Regions from separate parts of the Paenibacillus paludis genome, predicted to be linked through region 1. Evidence: predicted binding sites of a transcription regulator. Region 1 holds the regulator's gene; each other region holds the start of a gene.
What was found. Region 1 encodes LexA, which represses DNA repair genes until DNA is damaged. Its sites were predicted from a motif close to CGAACATATGTTCG; they were not measured.

Region 1 (3,282 bases):
TTACGGAAGATGTTCAGAGCCGTGTAGAGCATGACCAGCAACAAGCTGGTAAATGGAGCAGGGCATACATTGAATCTACTTTTTATGGTTTTGGAGAAGGCAGTGACATGAACTCGGTGCTGGCAGCAGCTTTATTTACGAATCCCGGCTTGTTGACAAACATGCAGGAGAAATATGCTGAATGGCAACATAATTTTGAAAATGACGGTGTGGATCCACTGTGGGCAACCATTGCCCGACTGGCGACCGACGGACTCTGGTTTGCGGAAAAGTTTGGACTGGCACCGCCAGATCTGGAGTTAAAAGAACGCATTTACAAAGAATTGATGGACGGAGTAAAGGAGGAGAAGTAAGTGCCGTATCTGTTTTTGGCGATATCCATTGCCAGCGAACTTGTAGGAACTTCGATGCTCAAAGCATCGCAAGGATTCACCAAAATAATCCCTGTAATCGTAATGCTGATTAGTTTCATTTGCTCGTTCTTCTTTTTGTCGTTGTCATTGAAGACTATTCCATTAAATACGGCCTATGCAATTTGGTCTGGAATCGGAGCGGTAGCTACAGTTCTGATCTCAGTACTGATCTGGAAAGAAAAAATAAATACAGGCAGCGTAATAGGAATAACCTTAATCGTCATTGGTGTGATTGTGCTGAATTTGCTGGGACCTGGACATGGTTCTTCTGATGAGGCTGCCGAAACACAACAAACCAGCCTTTCCGATAGAGCCTAAGCCGAAGCTGTTGAAATAAAGATCATATACAATTTGTTCCATACAACAGTATGATGACGAAATAACTGTACCCTGCCAGAACGGTGGGGTATTTTCATATTCAAGAATAGAGGGGAGTGAGTGAAAGTTGTCTGTGCATCGAGGGAATTTTTTCATTAATGGAATTGGCGTATTTAGCGTATTGATGTGGCTCATATCGGTTGTAGCTTGTATTTACGCATTCGTACTGTTGGTTAAACTTGCCCGGAGAGGAATAATAGCCTTGGATTTGTACATATATGCTAAAAATCGTGAAATACGCGACCGGTATGAATCAGCAGACAGGAAGGACCAATATTAAGCACAATGAAAAACACCCTCGATCATTTTTTTGTGATCCTTTGGGTGTTTTTGCTTTTTGTCTGACCACCATACTGTTACTCCCTTATTGTAACCCGTGTTCCAATAGGCACGATTGCTGCAAGGGCCAGCACATCCTCATTGTACATGCGGATACAGCCATGGGAGACCATATGTCCGATGGAAGAAGGGTCATTCGTTCCATGAATGCCGTAATGTGGTTTGGATAGACCCATCCAGAATGCACCGAAGGGTCCGCCAGGCTTGGGCTGTTTGTTAATGATAGTGTATTCTCCCGCCGGTGAAACGGTAAGCATGGTGCCAATACCGACAGGGAACCCTCGGGTAACGATGTTATTGTCAAGCAAATATAGCATGCGCTGCGACAGATCAACAATAATCCGATAATTAGGCATAGGTTCAGCACTCCTTTGATATCAGAATATGTGCGGAGTGCTGTTGCTGTTCAAAGGAAATGTTATATGAGATAAATAGAACAAATGTTCGCAATGAGTAAAATGACCATTTGAAAAGGGGAAAGGGCTGCTTCACTTGAAAAAGCGAAGCAGCCCTTAAATATGAACAAAAATATTAATGGATATCGCGGAAGAGACCGATAACTCGTCCCAAAATCGTAACGCGGTTAAGACGGAGGGGTTCATAAGCCGGATTCTCCGGCTGTAGACGAATGTGGTCACGTTCTTTGTAGAATGTCTTGACGGTAGCTTCGTCTTCTTCAGTCATGGCAACGACGATATCGCCATTGTCAGCAGTCTGCTGCTGGCGGACGATTACGTAGTCACCATTCATAATGCCTGCTTCCACCATGCTGTCACCGAGAACGGAGAGCATAAATACCTTGTTGTCCCCCACATAGTGGGAAGGTAGTGGGAAGTAATCTTCGATATTCTCCGTTGCGGTAATCGGCACCCCGGCGGTGACCTTACCTACGACAGGAATACGGGTAACCGTCTGTACGAATTGATGTACATTCTCGGAATCTTCCTGGCCGAGCAGCTCAATTGCACGCGGTTTCGTAGGGTCGCGGCGGATAAGGCCTTTCTTCTCAAGCCGGTCCAGATGGCCGTGCACTGTGGAGCTTGAGGCCAAGCCTACAGCTTCACCGATTTCCCGGACGGACGGAGGATAACCCTTGCTACGGACTTCGTTACGTATAAATTCCAGGATCGCCAGTTGACGACTCGAAATCTTTGACATCGGAATCAACCCCATATAGTATGTTTGGGAAAATTATAACATAGAACTTCCGTTCGTACAAACATAAGTTCTAACAATCTGAGATTAGTAGTGGAAATAGTAGCTTTTTACCATATTAGTATCTAATAACGGCTTGGAAATGGCGGGAAAAGGCAAAGCCGGTGCTGGAAACTGGCACATTTATGGATACGGAAAAAAAGCGAACAATTGTTCTAAAAAATCTATTGATCAAAACACATGTTCGTGTTATATTATTTCCGAAAGTAAGAACGAGTGTTTGGAGGACGATAACAATGTTAAAATACAGTACATACCGCAGCATCTACGAAGAGGCCGGTGAAGTTGAATCTACTAGAGGACAATCTGCTTCTAATCATATGAATGAAATGAAACAATCCGCCGCCGCTTTATTTGCAGCGATCTTAGGATTATGCCGTAAAGAATATCTCGTGAAGCTTGTGCTGGTCTTTATGCTTGTTGTATCCGGATTTACAGTTGTTGGTAATGTTTTTGCAAGTTCAGCATCATTAGTGAAGCAGGAAAAGCGGGTAGTAGTTGAACGCGGAGACACGCTCTGGAGTATCGCCCTTAAGAACAAACCAGCGGGTATGAAGACGGTCGTATATATAGAAGGAATTAAAAAAACAAGCGGTTTGAAGAACGGGAACATTCAGGCCGGAGATATACTGACATTGCCTGTGTATTAACTTCATCATAAGCAGTATAGACTGACGTAAAGAGCTTTCAGGGGGTAGACCTTGACAAGCTCTTTTTCTCATGGCAAAGTTAGAATGAATTTATAGGGGAGGGGAAAGCATTGAATATTGACGAATTGGTCGCACGCATCAATGAACTGGCACGCAAACAGAAGAATGGCGGCCTGAGTGAAGAGGAATTGGCTGAACGGGCCAAGCTCCGTGAGATTTATCTGGGCAACATCCGCAGCAACTTCCGGGCCCAGCTCGACACCATTGAAATCGTGGATAATGATGAG
Region 2 (3,282 bases), on a different contig from region 1:
CATCAATCTAATCTACTATTAGATGCTATTATAGCATAAGTAGGAATGCGCATACATTTTGGCCAGATTGCAGAGCCAGGAGTAACTGATTCCTTGGGAATAACACTTTCAGCCCCTCGCCCCGTTGCAGCCTACTTCAGTATCTTGTTCAGCTCTTCCACTCTTTTTCGGCTGTCTATTCTAGCGTAGAAATAAAAAGCGATGGTGTGCATTACAACCGACAATAACAGCATTCCGGGCCACCAGGGCAGAATAACGTGAAACATATCTTGTGAAAATAACCAGACAATCAGCATTCCGCCGGCTATTGTAATAATGGAGGAAATCAGAATATTCCAGAACGGCTTTAAGGTGAAATGATTCCATAGGGCATCGTACATAATTCCAAATAATACGGCCGATATTGCAGCAATCCCCGCAACATGCCACAGGTATACCATACTGATCGGTTGATCCCTATAAAACAACGTTAACAGTAACGTTACCCATAAGGATGTCACCGTAAATACTTGAAAAAAAGAATGCTTGAACTGGCTAATCATGATATCTCCCCCTGAATTGTTTAATGTAATAGCGGCTGACAAAGTAACTGGAATGATCCGTGAGCACCACTTGAATCCTTGCGTTGCCTGTGGATGAAAACTCTTTAATATAGCCCGTATTGATGATGGTTTGATTATTGATTTTCATAAAAAGGGCTGAATCCAGACTTTCGTCGACAACCTTCAACCGTTTATTGAGCAAATACCTTTCTCCGGTAATTACACGTACGCTGCACATGCGGTCTTCCGCTTCAATTACAGCAACCGTACTCCACCCGATTTGAACATGGCGGTCATTTTTCGCGTTGATCACTACAAGCTTTTTCTCTGCGGTATGAATAGCCTCTTTAATATTCCCCCAATGTTCCTTTTCCGCAGGATGGGTACTTACTTTGGCGACACCCCGGTCTAATGCTGAATCGGCTTCAAATATAACGTTCAATGCTGCATCCTCCTTTCACAACTGATCTTATAAGCAAAACCTTGCTAAAACTATAGTATTGCGTTTTCTTGCAAAATCCTGCGGCTTTGTTGCACGGCGCGCTGCGGCGCATATGCACTGACACGAAGGGACACCCTTATGTGTGTATTTTTATGTATTTGTTTGATTTTGACAAGAACATTTGTTCGGGTTATACTTTTCCCAAGTGAGGGGGATTTGACCGTGGATATCATGGAGAAACTCGAAATTTTAACGGCTTCGGCCAAATATGATGTGGCCTGTACCTCAAGCGGATCGGACCGCAAAAGTCAGGCCGGAGGCATGGGCAATGCCGTCAGTATGGGCATCTGCCACAGCTTTGCGGCGGACGGCCGCTGCATTTCACTGTTAAAAGTGCTCATGACGAACAGCTGTGTTTATGATTGCGCCTATTGTATCAACCGCAAATCGAATCAGACGCGCCGGGCTGCATTTACACCGGAGGAAATCGCAGACCTCACCATGCAGTTCTACCGCCGCAATTACATAGAAGGCCTGTTTCTCAGCTCCGGCATTATGCGTAACCCCGATTATACAACCGAGCAGTTGATTGCCGCTCTAGAGCTGCTGCGGAACGTCCATCACTTCGGGGGCTATATCCATGTGAAGGCAATTCCCGGCGCAGATGATATACTGCTCTCCAGACTCGGCCTGCTCGCCGACCGCATGAGCGTCAATATTGAGCTGCCCTCCAAGGAAAGCCTGGGCCGGCTTGCTCCGGATAAGAGCAAACAGTCCATTCTGAAACCGATGGCCCTTATTAAAGAGAAGATAAACGAGAATTCTTCGGACATTGTCAAATACAACCATGCTCCCCGCTTCGCACCGGCCGGGCAGAGTACACAAATGATCGTAGGGGCAACACCGGACACCGATTACCAGATTCTCAACCTCACGGAAGGGTTGTACCGGAAGTATGGGCTGAAGCGTATCTTTTACTCTGCCTACACCCCGGTGGTAGAGCATTCGCTGCTGCCTTCCCTGGACACCAAACCGCCGCTCCTGCGGGAACACCGGCTCTATCAGGCTGACTGGCTGCTGCGCTTCTATGGCTTTCAGGCCAAGGAGCTGCTGGATGAAGCGGCGCCCAATTTCAATCCGCTGCTTGATCCCAAATGCAGCTGGGCCATCAATCACCGCGAGCAGTTCCCGGTCGAAATCAATCGTGTGCCGTACGAAACGCTGTTGCGTGTACCGGGCATCGGCGTAAGGAGTGCTCAGCGGATTGTAAAAGCACGGCGGGCGGGGACATTGGATTTTTACGCGCTGAAGAAGCTCGGTGTCGTGCTGAAGCGCGCTCAATTTTTCATTACCTGTAAGGGAAAAATGCTGGAGGGGTTAAAAGTCGGCGAGCATACCCTGCTTCGTTCACTCATGTCCGGCCAAGAGCTGTCCCCGTTTCTACTGCCGCAGTACGAGCAGCTTTCCCTGTTCGATGACACGTATTTGGCAGCCTTGCCTGCAGCGGGAGCGGCAGGACTGAGGAAAGGAGAATCCTCCTGATGTTCAAGACGGCCGCTCTGGCCTATACCTATGACGGCAGCTTTGAGGGCCTGCTATGCTGCGTGTTTGAGAGCTACCAATGGAAAGAAACTCCGCTAACCATACATTCGGAGGGTGAAGGGCAAGGCCTGCTGCTGGAATCCAAATGGATTGAGACCGACAACGTCAAAGCAGACCGCGTACTGCGCTCCATACCTCTGCGCATCTGTCCTGAGGCCGAAGAGCTTGTCCGTTTAGGATTCTGGACATGTACGCCAGACAAGGAACTGCTGCTGCTGAATTTTCTGTATCTCGGCTTCACGCATGGCCGCAAGGTTATGGACATGCTTGCCGATGATACCGTGAACGCCTTGCAGAAGGCGGTACAGCATCTGCGGCGGGAAGGGCATCTCTTTCTCGGTTTTGTGCGGTTTTCCGTTTACGGTCCGGTCATGGCAGCGGTGATTGAACCCCGCAACTACGTGCTCCCTGTCATTCAGGAGCATTTCTGCGACCGGTTTCAGGGCGAAAGCTTCATGATCTATGACAAGACCCATAGGATGGCGCTGATCCATCAGCCCGGGCAAGAAGCCATTATTCCACTCCAGGAATGGATACCCCCGGAGCCGGATGCGGCTGAGGAGGCCTATCGCCGCCTGTGGAAGAAGTTCTATACTGCCATCGGTATTCAGGAGCGCCGCAACGACCGGCTGCGTTCCTCCCTGATGCCCAAACGTTACTGGAAGCATCTTACGGAAATGGACGGGGGCACTGCGG
Region 3 (3,282 bases), 190 kb from region 1:
ACAGAAGACCGGTTTGTCTCCCAAGCAGTATCTGCTGAAGATGCGAATGGACAAAGCCAGGGAACTGCTGGGGGGGACACTCACCATCGATCAGGTGGCCTCATCCGTCGGATTCAACGATGCCCTCTACTTCTCCAAGCAGTTCCGCAAATACACTGGCATGCCGCCGAGCGAGTATCGCGCCGTTCTCCGTGAGAGTTAAGGCGAAATGCTGAACAACCCTGACGGAGTTCACCGGCAGGGTTGTTTTAAAACCTATTAGTCACTATATATGTTCTTGCGTACCTTTAATCTAAAAGGCCCGTCTAAGCGCAGCTTTATTTTCTGTCCGCCTTGTCAACATATTGACCTGTCAATGGATCATAGTGCGGACGTTCCCCGGCGATCTTAAGCTCAATCCGTTGCACCGAATACAGCAGCTCCCCGAAACCGATAAAAAACACACCAATCAGGCAGGACCAGATGAACAGATAGATACCGGCAGATAATGTGCCCATGTTCATGGCTACAGGAATCGAAGCAATCAATCCAAGAACAATTACACCGCCGCCTAAATATTTTAAATGTTCGCCTTTCATTGACTTCCTCCTATCTGCAGAACAGACTCATTATAAATTGTTGAAATTCATCCCGATTACACCTGCAACAAGACTAACCAGCAAGTAGACAATGATCATCCCAAGCAAAACTTTAAACAGGTTAACCGACCTTTTCATTGTTTGCTTCACCTCCTGTTAGCCCGCCTAATGGGTTTCTTATTTATCCGATGGAAGAAATGAAATCCTAAATTATTCCAACGGCTACTCGTGCTAATTGTAGTGTTTCAATACCTTCCCGTCAATGTTGCTCCTTGCAGCGTATTAGTTAATTGATGCAATTGGGGTGATGCGGTATACTGCTGTGTAGACTTTATACTAGTACAGAAATGATTAAGGAGGTTGTCCAATTGAAGGAGATTCGAATGCAATCAAAAGACCGCGCCGTAAGCTTCAGACTCATTGAAGAGTCCGGAGAATTTATAGTGTTTGACATGTCATTGTCTGGCCCTGCGCGGGATAGAACAAGCTACAGCGGAACAAGTTTTGAAGCGGCCTGGAAAGCTGTCGAGGCTATAATAGGGGTAACAGCTATACCGGACGAATTCAAACCATATGCAACAGCATTGTAGTAACAAGCAGAATGCAAAATCTTTTATGACATGAACATATAAATTTTAAAGAAAGGGTCCCAGGATTGGGACCCTTGTTTATGTAGTCGCTTGAATAACATCGTCAATCTTAATCCAATCATATTCATACTCAATCTGTAATTTGACCTGTCGCAGTTGCAGGTCCACCGACATGACAACGCCCCTGATCTTATGGTCTTGTTCTGGATCGAACAGCGTGATCGTAATCTGTTCGTTGTAACGCTTGGAATAAGCAAGCACTTGATCAATCAGCTCCCATTCCTGAGCATCGAGCACGGGTTTGCTTCGCAGGCACTGTTTTTCTTCATCCTGGATGATTCGGCGTTTGTGCTCCGGAGTCATCATCCGGCTGCAGTCGAATATGCTGTCAAATTTCTTCATGTTGTCAGACCTCCTCAGCCCCTATAAATAGGAACACTTGTTTGTATTATAACCATCTTAAAGAAATTAAAGCAACGGAAAAATCCGCCAGTTGAACACTGGCGGACTGAGAGCTAAACGTTATTTGATTGAATATTACACCAAAAAAGCTATGCCCGATTCACCGCGACGACCAGGTTATGGGGACAATTATTTCATGTTCTCCACCGGCAGATTCATTACGAAGTACTGAATAGCCAATTCTTTTTCAATCGTCTTCAATACATCTTCTTTCGTACTCTCGTACACAAACGTTTCCTGCTTTAAATACGTTAATACAATATTGCAGCTATGGTCAAAACTGGCGAGAGCTTTGCTGTCTTTCTCTTCCAACTCCAAGCGCATTTGGGTAACTAGTATTAAGTATTCTTCAATCAAAGCCATCCGGTACGCATCTTTCAGTACGTCAGCTTGTCCCCAAGCATACATGCCCCCCTCTATTACTTCAGAAGAGTGCTCCACATACTCAAGACTTGAGTTCAATAGCAGCAATTCGATCCGTTCAAGGATTTCATGATAAATCCCCTTGATAACATTCCTTGTATCCACAGCCATTCACCTCTCCGACTCCATTTTTCTGAGAAAATCAACCTATCCGTCCTAACCTGGAGGGTGCTTGGGTCTAGATTCACTGTAAACAGTTACTTTAAGAATAACCCGGTTTCTAGCCAATGTATATAATAATAATACAATATTGTAACCATTAAGTCTGTTAAATTCTTCAAATCCTGTTTAATGATAAGTAGAGATCATAATGCCACAGTTTTAAAAGGAAGTGAAATGAATGAGAAAAATAGAAATACAGTCGGCCTTGGAGCAAAGTATGAAGCAGCGTGTTCATCTTGTGAGCGGTGAAACTTTTACCGGCCTTTGTGAAATTGATCATCCTTCGGATTCCTTAAGCATTTCAACAAATAAAGGTATCCTTACGGTACCTTTTTGGACCATAAAACGTTTTGTTCACAGCAGAACATAGTCAAACCAGCCTGGCTTTTTTCAAAAAAATCAACCCGCCAACATACGGACTGGCGGATTGATTAATGTACACATTTCATGCAATTATTAGCTGAATTTGAATCCCAAACTTATATCTATAATTTACCATCCAAATGCCATGAATACAAGAAATTTCAACTTTAGCCAAGCATTTTGCACATAAAGGCCGGGAAATAACTTCACCTTGGAACCACAGCGTTCGATTCAGCATTGTCACGGCTTTGCCGCCGTAGCGGTAACAGTTTTATAATGGAGCTACTCTGCGCAGAGAGTAAACGTAGAAGGAGCTTTACAATGGACCTCAAAACATCCATTTACCAGCATATTGTTACGGAAGGAACACATTATGAAGTCGGGCGCGCACTAGGGGCATTTTATAAACACGACACTGCTTTTATGTCCTTTATGTCCTCGCCGTTTATGGGCAGTCCGCCGCTCCATCCGGCTGCCGCTGATAAGGCAATGAATATGTTCGAGAAATATTGTCCCGGGGTCAATCAGGAAATCAAAGGTTTCGCCGATGAAACCGGCATCCGGGAAGAAGCGGTCGTCTTTTACTTCTCTTATTTCCAGTCAGCCGGCCATTGCAGCCAGGCAGCCTTGCGAACCGGTCCTATAGACAAAAGCCGTACATATCATATGCGGACGTATGATTTTGGCTGGGAGGATGCTCCCTA

Region 2: ACAN56_RS22835 (putative DNA modification/repair radical SAM protein) is a predicted target of LexA. The motif match lies at 1,159-1,172, and genes of this name have one in related genera.
Region 3: ACAN56_RS01410 (YolD-like family protein) is a predicted target of LexA. The motif match lies at 1,601-1,614, and genes of this name have one in related genera.

Annotation. Positions count from the first base shown of each region.
Region 1 is NZ_JBGJZP010000001.1:540,795-544,076, reverse strand. Features, by position in the region: gene ACAN56_RS02375 (TetR/AcrR family transcriptional regulator) at 1-353, shown strand, start outside; gene ACAN56_RS02370 (DMT family transporter) at 354-731, shown strand; gene ACAN56_RS02365 (L,D-transpeptidase) at 1,148-1,486, opposite strand; gene lexA (transcriptional repressor LexA) at 1,662-2,288, opposite strand; gene ACAN56_RS02355 (LysM peptidoglycan-binding domain-containing protein) at 2,582-2,995, shown strand; gene ACAN56_RS02350 (DUF896 domain-containing protein) at 3,106-3,282, shown strand, end outside.
Region 2 is NZ_JBGJZP010000013.1:111,799-115,080, forward strand. Features, by position in the region: gene ACAN56_RS22825 (hypothetical protein) at 132-542, opposite strand; gene ACAN56_RS22830 (LytTR family DNA-binding domain-containing protein) at 535-984, opposite strand; gene ACAN56_RS22835 (putative DNA modification/repair radical SAM protein) at 1,216-2,526, shown strand; gene ACAN56_RS22840 (TIGR03915 family putative DNA repair protein) at 2,526-3,282, shown strand, end outside.
Region 3 is NZ_JBGJZP010000001.1:349,049-352,330, forward strand. Features, by position in the region: gene ACAN56_RS01395 (AraC family transcriptional regulator) at 1-202, shown strand, start outside; gene ACAN56_RS01400 (hypothetical protein) at 318-578, opposite strand; gene ACAN56_RS01405 (hypothetical protein) at 947-1,168, shown strand; gene ACAN56_RS01410 (YolD-like family protein) at 1,247-1,570, opposite strand; gene ACAN56_RS01415 (hypothetical protein) at 1,760-2,158, opposite strand; gene ACAN56_RS01420 (hypothetical protein) at 2,394-2,585, shown strand; gene ACAN56_RS01425 (C45 family autoproteolytic acyltransferase/hydrolase) at 2,900-3,282, shown strand, end outside.